DNA from 3 places in the Bacillus pumilus genome. Region 3 is predicted to be linked to each of the others. Evidence: predicted binding sites of a transcription regulator. Region 3 holds the regulator's gene; each other region holds the start of a gene.
The links. The regulator LexA, encoded in region 3, represses DNA repair genes until DNA is damaged. The targets are predictions, from matches to a motif close to CGAACATATGTTCG.

Region 1 (3,284 bases), 700 kb from region 3:
AAATCAAAATCAAATAGTTCTAGCTTCATTTCCTTCACCTATTCTGTAGTTAACTAGTTAACGTTATTTCATCCGTCCAAAGATATTCAGTAATATGGTTAGCACGATGCTAATGACAATGCATGTGATCACAGGAAAAAAGAACGTCACATTTCCTTTTTTTACAAAAATATCACCTGGAAGCTTACCAACCAATTGAAAACCTAATCCTGCGGCAAAAAGGACACCACCTAAAATCATCAATATTTTAGGGAATTCAGTCACGAATCGGAACCTCCATTTGAAAATGTTCATACGCTTCTCTTGTGACGACCCGTCCTCTTGGTGTTCTTTGCAGGAAACCAATTTGCAGTAAATACGGTTCGTACACATCTTCAATCGTATGTGATTCTTCTCCAATTGTCGCTGAGATCGTATCAAGCCCAACAGGCCCGCCTCTAAATTTTTCAATCATACTTAAAAGCAGCTTATGGTCGATATGATCAAGACCAAGCTTGTCGACTTGAAGGCGCTCAAGGGCATCTTCCGCAATGTCCTCGGTAATCGCGTGATTCCCAAGCACCTGCGCAAAATCTCTTACTCTTCTGAGTAGACGATTGGCAACCCTCGGCGTACCGCGGGAACGTCTTGCAATCTCTTCGGCTGAGCGAAGATCGATCCCAATCTCGAACAGCTCGGCTGTTCTTGAAACAATGTGAGCCAAATCTCTTTGCTCATAGTATTCCAATCTTGCATGTACCCCAAACCTGTCACGAAGCGGCGCTGTTAAAAGCCCGACGCGGGTCGTGGCACCTACAAGTGTAAATGGCGGTAAATCAAGCCGTACAGAGCGCGCTGTATCTCCTTTGCCAATGACGATATCTAAACAAAAATCCTCCATTGCTGGATAAAGCACTTCCTCAATTGAGCGCTGCAAGCGATGAATTTCATCTATAAACAACACATCACCTGGCTCAAGAGACGTTAAAATCGCCGCCAAATCACCAGGACGTTCAATCGCTGGTCCAGATGTTGTACGCAGCTGAACATTCATTTCATTGGCAATAATCGACGCGAGCGTTGTTTTCCCGAGTCCGGGCGGTCCGTATAAAAGGACATGATCGAGTGTTTCCTGCCTCATACGGGCAGCTTCAATAAACACGCTGAGGTTATCCTTTACTTTTTGCTGACCGATATATTGGCTAAGTGTCTGAGGCCGCAGACTTTGCTCAATGGCTGATTCATGGTTGTCTGCTTCAGTTGAGACGAGCCGTTCATCCATGAGACATCACCCTATTTCAACATTTTTTGTAAAGCTTTTTTCACATATTGATCGGTTGTGAGATTCTTTTCTTCTTTTAATAATGGAAGAACCTTTTTAATTTCGCGATCACCGTATCCGAGAACACTTAAGGCTTCAAACGCTTCGTCTAATGCCGTTTGCTGCGTTTCGACCTGAATATGGTCCTCGTGATTAAATAGATTGCCAATCATTTCAGGCACAACATCAGCTAGCTTTCCTTTTAGATCGAGAATGATTTGGCGAGCTGTCTTTTTGCCAACACCAGGGAACTTAATCAGGAACGCTTCATCTTCACGTTCTATCGCTGAAATGACAGCGCCTGGATCACCTGAAGCAAGAATCGCTAGAGCCCCCTTCGGCCCAATCCCTGTGACATTTAACAGTTTTGTGAACAGCGCTTTTTCTTCTCGTGTTTGAAATCCATATAACGAAAAAGCGTCTTCCTTTATGTAATGATACGTATAAATCGTTTCATGTTTATTGATTTGATAGATAAACGGGTTTGGGCTATAGACTTGATATCCCACTCCGCCGTTTTCTATGACAACATATTGCGGGCACACATAATCAATGGTCCCTTTTACAAACTCTATCACCGTTTTCACCTCTTTGACTGTTCTTCATTGTAACATAAATCGAGAAGAAAACCGCAATAAAAGTTAACATACGTTCGCTCAATGCATTTTTACGATGACACTACGAAAAACAGCTTGCGGCCTTCACACCAGCAAGCTGTTATACGCTTTAAAACGATATTTCATTTCGGTAAGGCTTCATGACTTCAAGCACATGCTCAAATTCATCCTTTGTTCGAAAAGGAATGCCTTGCTCAAGCTGCTCCTCCACATGACTTTCTAAACGGGACGTATCAATTTGAAAAAAGAGATGAATGGGCTCCGCCCAGCCGTCAGGCCTTCCATGAAACGTAGAAATCACACCGTCCTCTGATAATCCGATATATCCATTTGCTTTACTTAATGGAGAGATATCATCAATTTGCTTTCTAAAAAGCGCAAAATCCTCTTTCTGCTCTACTAGCGTCCAGCCTTTATACTGCGACCAGAATGTGTCTTTGTCTTCTAATGATGCCCGGTGTCTTTCAATACTCACATCTCCGTCTAGATAGACTTTTTCTAGCTGCACGGTGATCGAGTTTGACTGCTTTTGCAAGTGTTCTTTTCCTTCCATATCCGTAGCGAAAAAAAGCACACTTGTCATGATAAGTCCTGTAACGAAACATTTCATCTTCACTTTCACTATTTACACCTCTTTAGAACATGAGATCGATGCATGACATATGTAGTTTGACCCATTTTTCTAAACATTAACCAAATCAATGACATGAATATATGGGAAGAGTCTTTCGTTGTATCCTTCATTCGTAAATGGTATGTTTTATACAATCCATTGCTTTATCGAATGCTCGGTTTTTTCATCATTCGTTTTTCAGCCGCATAAACTGAAACCAAAGAAGGTGAAGTCAATGTCAGAAGTCAAAAGATTAGCCGAATCGATTCAGTATCATGAGGATAAACGTCTTCATAAGCTTGCCTTTAAACCGGCAGAGCTTGAGCTGTGCGGCAAAGGAAGAAGTGCCTATGTCTTTTCATACAAAAAAGACGGCAAGAAAATGGCGCTAAAAGTCTTTTTCCCTTCTTATCAGCATATTGCCCGCAAAGAAGCCGCTATTTATGAAAAGCTCTCTGGTTCGTCTTACTACCCTGAGATTTATGAATCTGGGGATCAGTATATTTTAATGGAATATATTAAAGGATATACATTCTATGAATGCCTCACAAAGGGGATTCCTATTAAAAAACAAATGATTGCGCAAGTCGATGATGCGCTAGAAGAAGCACGCGAGAAAGGATTGAATCCTTCTGATATCCATCTGAGGAATCTGATCTTAACAAAGGAAGGACAGGTCAGGGTCATCGATGTTGCCCGTTTCACACAAACAAAAGCTTGCCATCAGTGGGATGACTTAAAAGCCGCTTATGCT
Region 2 (3,284 bases), 1.5 Mb from region 3:
TCACGAGCGAGACCTCTGGAATATCCAGTCCTTCACGAAGAAGGTTGATTCCCACAAGCACATCATATTTTCCGAGACGTAAATCGCGAATAATCTCAATCCGCTCAAGGGTCTTAATTTCTGAATGCAGATAATTGACTTTGATTCCGATCTCTTTTAAGTAATCTGTAAGATCCTCAGACATTTTCTTCGTCAGCGTCGTCACAAGCACACGTTCATTTTTCTCAACCCGCGCATGAATTTCTCCAATTAAGTCATCAATTTGCCCTTCAATCGGACGCACTTCAATGATTGGATCAAGTAAACCTGTTGGACGAATAATTTGTTCCACAACCTCTGGGGTTTTCTCAAGCTCGTAAGGACCAGGAGTGGCAGATACATGTACAATATGGTTGATATGCTTTTCAAACTCATCAAAGGTGAGCGGTCTGTTATCAAGTGCTGAAGGCAGACGGAATCCGTGATCAACCAACACTTGCTTTCTTGCTTGGTCCCCGTTGTACATCGCGCGTATTTGCGGTATTGTCACATGTGACTCATCGACAACAATCATAAAATCATCTGGGAAATAATCAAGCAATGTGTAAGGTGTTGAACCAGAAGGACGCAAGGTCAGGTGCCTTGAGTAGTTCTCGATTCCTGAACAAAAGCCCATTTCTCTCATCATCTCAAGGTCATATCTTGTCCGCTGCTCAAGACGCTGCGCTTCTAGCAATTTTTCATTATCTCGAAGTTTTTCGAGCTGCTCTTCAAGCTCTTGTTCAATATTAATAATCGCTTTTTCCATTTTTTCTTCTCTTGTGACGAAGTGAGATGCTGGGAAAATAGCAACATGCTCACGATCACCGAGTATTTCTCCAGTCAGTGCATCCACTTCACGAATACGTTCAATTTCATCACCGAAAAACTCCACTCTGATACAATGCTCATCACGTGAAGCAGGGAAAATTTCAACGACGTCTCCTCGTACTCGGAAGGTTCCGCGCTGAAAATCTATATCATTACGAGAATACTGAATGTCCACCAGCTTACGAAGAAGCTGATTTCGTTCAATCTCCATTTCAGTACGTAAAGACAGCACAAGCTCTCGATATTCCTCTGGCGAACCTAAGCCATAAATACAGGAGACACTGGCAATGATGATGACATCTCTCCGCTCAAATAACGAGGACGTAGCGGAGTGTCTCAGCTTATCAATCTCATCATTGATGCTGGCATCCTTTTCAATAAATGTATCAGTCTGAGGCACATACGCCTCTGGTTGGTAATAATCATAGTAACTCACAAAATATTCGACAGCATTATTCGGAAAAAATTCCTTGAACTCGCTGTATAGCTGACCGGCAAGTGTCTTGTTATGCGCAATGACAAGTGTCGGTTTGTTCACTTCTTTGATCAGGTTGGATACAGTAAAGGTCTTTCCCGTACCTGTAGCACCTAACAGCGTTTGATGCTGTTTCCCCTGATGGATACCCTCAACAAGCTTTTCAATTGCCTTCGGCTGATCTCCTTGGGGCTGATAGTTAGAAACTAATTCAAAGCGGTCACTCACATCAAAGCCTCCGTTTCGTTACGAAATCTATCTAATGAATATATTATCATAAAAGAACACAAAAATACGAACTAAAGTTCGGCTCTTACTTGATTTTTATTTCCAATACAGTCATACCCTCTCTTCAATACCAAATAACCCTCTTGCGAAAACCTTCCTTTCAGTATGGAACATTTTGGTGAGAGATATTCGATGAGCAGAAAAAGAGAACAAAAGAAAGCTGCACTCACTAGAATTCGTAAGCACAGCTTATAAAACGTCATCTTTCTGCCTAACATGCTCTTGATGATGATATCAATGATTTTTTTCAGCCTTTTCTCTCTTTTCAATTTCTTTTTTAGCCATATATAATGCCCCAGCTACTAAAGAAATGATATCTAATCCCACAATAAAGTAGGTTTCTGTATAGCCCTTCATGTACGAGGCAAATAAAAGCGCTGCTGTTAATGCAATGCCCACATAATGATTATAAGTAACCTTTGAAAATAAAATAACGAGCAGGAAAGGAAAAACAAGTGCAAATATGGCTTTTGTAATCACAAAAACCCTCCCTCTTCTTGGTCTACTCCCTTGATTATAGTAAAGATTGGCATATTGAACAATTCACAGTTTTCAATTTCACCTATTTTTCTTTCTGTTCGGAGACTTTTGTTATAGATATAGAAGGAAATTAGTGAGAATGTCCCCTTTGTAAAGATAGGTCTTTCCGTCTTTGACAGTAACATCCAATAAATCCTATGATTAAAATGATAGTGCGCACTATCATTTTAAAAACAATAGAGAGATAGACAAACCATTGGCTATTTGGATAAGGGGGCATTCCCATGTATTCAGTTTTATTTCATGCGGCTGAAGAATCCGCAGCACTCGCAGGGGCAAAAGGCCTGAATTTAATCAAATTAAACAATCACGGCCTGCCAGTCCCAGATGGATTTATTATCAAAACCAACAGCTTTTCAAGCTTTCTTTCATATCACAACCTGCACCAAACTGAACAAAACCTTGCTGACAAAATCAAAAAAGCATCGTTCCCTTCTCAAATGGAAGCAGAACTCCTTTCGTCCTTTCAATCATTGCGGAAGACTTATCCCTCAGTTGCAGTTCGATCCTCTTCTGTTGCTGAAGATCTCGAAGGCGCCTCATTTGCAGGACAGTACGAGACCTATTTAAATATCAAAACAAATGAAGAATTCTTACAGGCTGTCAAAGAATGCTGGTCTTCTTATTTTGAAGCAAGAGTGACAGAATATAAGGAAGAGATGGGTGAAAACGAGGAAGAGATGCCGCTCATGGCTGTTGTCGTTCAAGGATTGATCCATTCTGACGTCTCCGGTGTCATCTTTAGTGAAAATCCCGTAACAGGAAAAACAAATGAAATGATGCTCACAGCAAGCTACGGACTAGGAGAAGCAATCGTCTCCGGGATTGTGACACCAGACACATTTATTGTAGACAAAGAGACACTTTCTATTGAAAAATCACTTGGAACGAAAGAACTGCAAATTGTACCTTATCAAGAAGGTGTCATTGAACAATCAGTAACTGAGGAAATGGCTGGTCAGTTTTGCCTGAATGATGACCAATTAGTAGAAATCACGCAAATCACCAAACAAGTAGAAACACTTTATGGTCATAGCGTCGATATCGAATTTGGAATAGCAAATGGCACATTTTATTTACTTCAAGCCAGGCCGATTACTGCAGCCCTCTCAAAAGCAGCAGATGAGACAGC
Region 3 (3,284 bases):
TGGCTTCTTTTGTGAAAACTTGAGATAGGTAGCTGTTTAGTTTTTTCTTTGTATCAAATGTTTTAGAAAGATAGTTGTAAGTCATGTCTTTATAGCTAAATGATTTTAATTTGTAATCAGAATGTTCATTAATTTTGTAGCCTGACATCGCACTCCAAAAGTGTTCCCGTGCATCAAGGGCAATATGTAACGCTTCTTTATTTGTCAAAGTGGCTGGTTTTTTAGAAGCGGCCAATGTTGTAGATTGTAATGAGATCATAAGCATAATAGCAGTTAATAAAACGAATAATTTTTTCAAGGCGATTGCCTCCTTTTCTCAATGAAAACTTCTTATGTTACAAATGTTACAATAATTACAGTGATATTACAAGTATTAAATCTAAATGTTTTTTATTTCTTTTCTTTCTATATATATAACGTTTGAGGGTGGCAAAAAGTTTTCATTTTTTTATTTTTTCTTTATATCTACTATTTAACCGTTCTAAAGAAGAACAAAACGTTTTTTGGAAAAGTTTCTGTTTGGACGTTCAACACGCTTTTTCATTTATGACATATACTATCGTGATGAATGTCTAAGAAAGTGGTGTTGAATATGTATTATCCGTATGAAGGTATGTGGAATGGGTACTCATATGATAGGCAGATGCAAGGTTGGCCGTCGCTCCCTTCTCAAGTTGGAGGATTTCCAGGGTTTCCAATCGGAGGAGGAGGCACTGGGCCCGGATCTAGTGGATCAGCCCCGCCAGCCCCACCACAGCATATCGTTTCGCAATATCAGCAAGCATTATCACAGCCTCAAAGCATGCAGTCACTTATTTCAGGGCAAACAGGTGGAGGTCAGCAATCGGTTCAATTTGCGGCGGGATGTAATAGAAGGTGGACGATTGTGTTTATGAGAAACGGTCAAGTATTTTTAATGTATGTTCTATCTTCACAGCCTTTCGGGAGAACAACTGGCTTTATTTGGCCGAACTTTACATTTGGTTCCTTCCCAAGCTCGAGTATTCTTGCCTATTCTTGTTCATAAAAAAAAGCCGGTTCTCATCATTAACTGATGAAATACCGGCTTTTTTTAGTGAATATTTCTAAATACGCCAATCACTTTACCTAGTATACTTACATTCTGTAAAATAATCGGTTCCATAGATGGATTTTCTGGCTGTAATCTAAAGTGTGTATCTTCTTTATAGAAACGTTTCACTGTCGCTTCATCTTCCTCTGTCATGGCGACGACAATATCTCCATTGTTAGCAGTGCTTTGCTGACGCACAATGACATAGTCCTTGTCCAAAATTCCTGCGTCAATCATACTTTCTCCCATAATTTCAAGCATAAATACTTGTTCATCTGGTGCTGCAAAAGTCTCTGGAAGAGGGAAGTACTCTTCTACATTCTCAACAGCCGTAATAGGCAGGCCTGCTGTTACTTTTCCGATGACTGGTACGTTCATTACAGCACTCTTTGGAATATTCATTTCCTCTTCATCTAGTACTTCGATCGCTCTAGGTTTTGTCGGGTCTCTTCTAATTAAGCCCTTCGTTTCTAGTCTAGCTAAATGTCCATGAACCGTTGAACTGGATGCTAGACCGACAGCTTCTCCAATTTCACGAACGGATGGGGGATAGCCCTTGCTTTTTACTTCTTCTTTGATGAATGTCAGGATATCGAGTTGTCTTTTTGATAGCTTCGTCATCTTTTGCACCTCAAAACGTCAATTTTAAAGAAATTATAGCATGTTTTTCCTAACAGTACAAACATAGGTTCGAAAAAAACGTTTGACAGAAACGTTTGTTCGTATTTATAATAAGTGTCAGAAAGAACGAACACACATTCTATTAGGAGAGATGACATTATGAGGTTAAAAGAATCTATTATTTTTATTGGGGTATTCTCATTCATCGTTGGCATATTTCTCTCACTTATTGCAGTCACAAGCCATAATGATCCAAATCAGTATGTTAAAATAGAAGTTCAATCAGGGGATACTCTTTGGGGGTTAGCTGATCAAGTAAACGACAGCAAATCAATCGATAAAAATGCGTTTATTGACTGGGTCACTCAGCACAACGATCTTGCTTCAACAGAAATCCAGCCTGGTGACATCCTTGTCATACCAGTCAAAAAAGAGCATCCAGTCGTATATCAACTTGCAACAGTACAGTAGAAAGGTCGATTGAAGACATGAATGCAATCATCTATGCGAGAGTAAGCACTGTCAAAGAAGAGCAGGAAACCTCGCTGAAGAGACAAGAAGAAGAATTGCTAGCTTTAGCTGCTATGCACAAGATGAATGTGGTTAAAGTCATTAAAGAAAAAGCAAGCGGGTATGATCTAGATCGCGATGGTGTGTTTGATATGCTAGCTACACTAAAAGAAGAGTCAATTGATGCTGTTCTTATCCAGGATGAAACACGTCTCGGAAGAGGACAAGCAAAAATTGCGCTTCTTCATTGTCTTTTTAAAGAGAATGTAAAGGTGTACAGTACGTTTCATAGAGGCGAACTTGAGCTTTCAGAAGCAGATGAAATGGTGATTGAGATCGTAGGAGTCGTTGAAGAGTATCAACGAAAAATTCATAACCTGAAAATCAAGCGGGGAATGAGAAGAGCCGTTGAACGAGGGTATCAGCCCGAACTGAATTTAAAACAGCAGGATCATGCGCCTGGTCGTGAGCGTATTGAAGTGCCGATTTCAGAAATTGTTCGATTAAGAAAAAATAACATGACCTTCGCAGAAATCGCAGCAACTCTTCAGGCACTAGGTTTCGACATTTCAAAAGCAACGGTCCATAGAAGGTATCAAGAATATGAAAAAGGTCTGACCACCTAAAGCTTGATTTGTTGTCAAAATGATTGATATTTAGTAGTATGTAGAGAAAATGCTTTAAAGGAGTTAGTCATGATTTCTAAAAATCAGCTTGCAAGAATCAATGAGCTTTCAAAAAAGTCAAAAGAGACCGGTTTGTCAGACGCTGAAAAAACAGAACAAAAGCAATTAAGAGAAGAGTATTTAAAAGCTTTTCGTTCTTCTATGAAAAATACACTTAAAACCGTGAAAATCGTTGACCCTGAAGGAAACGATGTCACACCAGAAAAATTAAAAAGAGAAAGAGATCAAAACCTTCATTAAGTTTTCGGTTTCTTGAATTTTGAAAAGATGGGAAGGATATTCTCATCTTTTTTCATATTTGCATAACTTTTTAGGTGATCGATAAACTAAATGTGACAAAATCACTCTTTTTCAGCGTGAAATAGTTGTGAAAAAAGGACAGTAGATTTATGATA

Region 1: the regulator LexA is predicted to act here: its motif matches at 1,942-1,955, upstream of ruvA (Holliday junction branch migration protein RuvA).
Region 2: the regulator LexA is predicted to act here: its motif matches at 1,620-1,633, upstream of uvrB (excinuclease ABC subunit UvrB).

What each region holds. Positions count from the first base shown of each region.
Region 1 is NZ_LT906438.1:2,459,152-2,462,435, forward strand. It holds gene queA (tRNA preQ1(34) S-adenosylmethionine ribosyltransferase-isomerase QueA) at 1-29, opposite strand, end outside; gene CKW02_RS12665 (DUF2905 domain-containing protein) at 64-264, opposite strand; gene ruvB (Holliday junction branch migration DNA helicase RuvB) at 257-1,261, opposite strand; gene ruvA (Holliday junction branch migration protein RuvA) at 1,273-1,878, opposite strand; gene CKW02_RS12680 (intercompartmental signaling factor BofC) at 2,027-2,527, opposite strand; gene CKW02_RS12685 (hypothetical protein) at 2,766-3,284, shown strand, end outside.
Region 2 is NZ_LT906438.1:3,273,571-3,276,854, forward strand. It holds gene uvrB (excinuclease ABC subunit UvrB) at 1-1,552, opposite strand, end outside; gene CKW02_RS17185 (CsbA family protein) at 1,847-2,092, opposite strand; gene CKW02_RS17195 (PEP/pyruvate-binding domain-containing protein) at 2,377-3,284, shown strand, end outside.
Region 3 is NZ_LT906438.1:1,754,654-1,757,937, forward strand. It holds gene CKW02_RS08815 (DL-endopeptidase inhibitor IseA) at 1-298, opposite strand, end outside; gene CKW02_RS08820 (hypothetical protein) at 593-1,027, shown strand; gene lexA (transcriptional repressor LexA) at 1,073-1,693, opposite strand; gene yneA (cell division suppressor protein YneA) at 1,853-2,164, shown strand; gene CKW02_RS08835 (YneB family resolvase-like protein) at 2,182-2,829, shown strand; gene CKW02_RS08840 (DUF896 domain-containing protein) at 2,899-3,129, shown strand.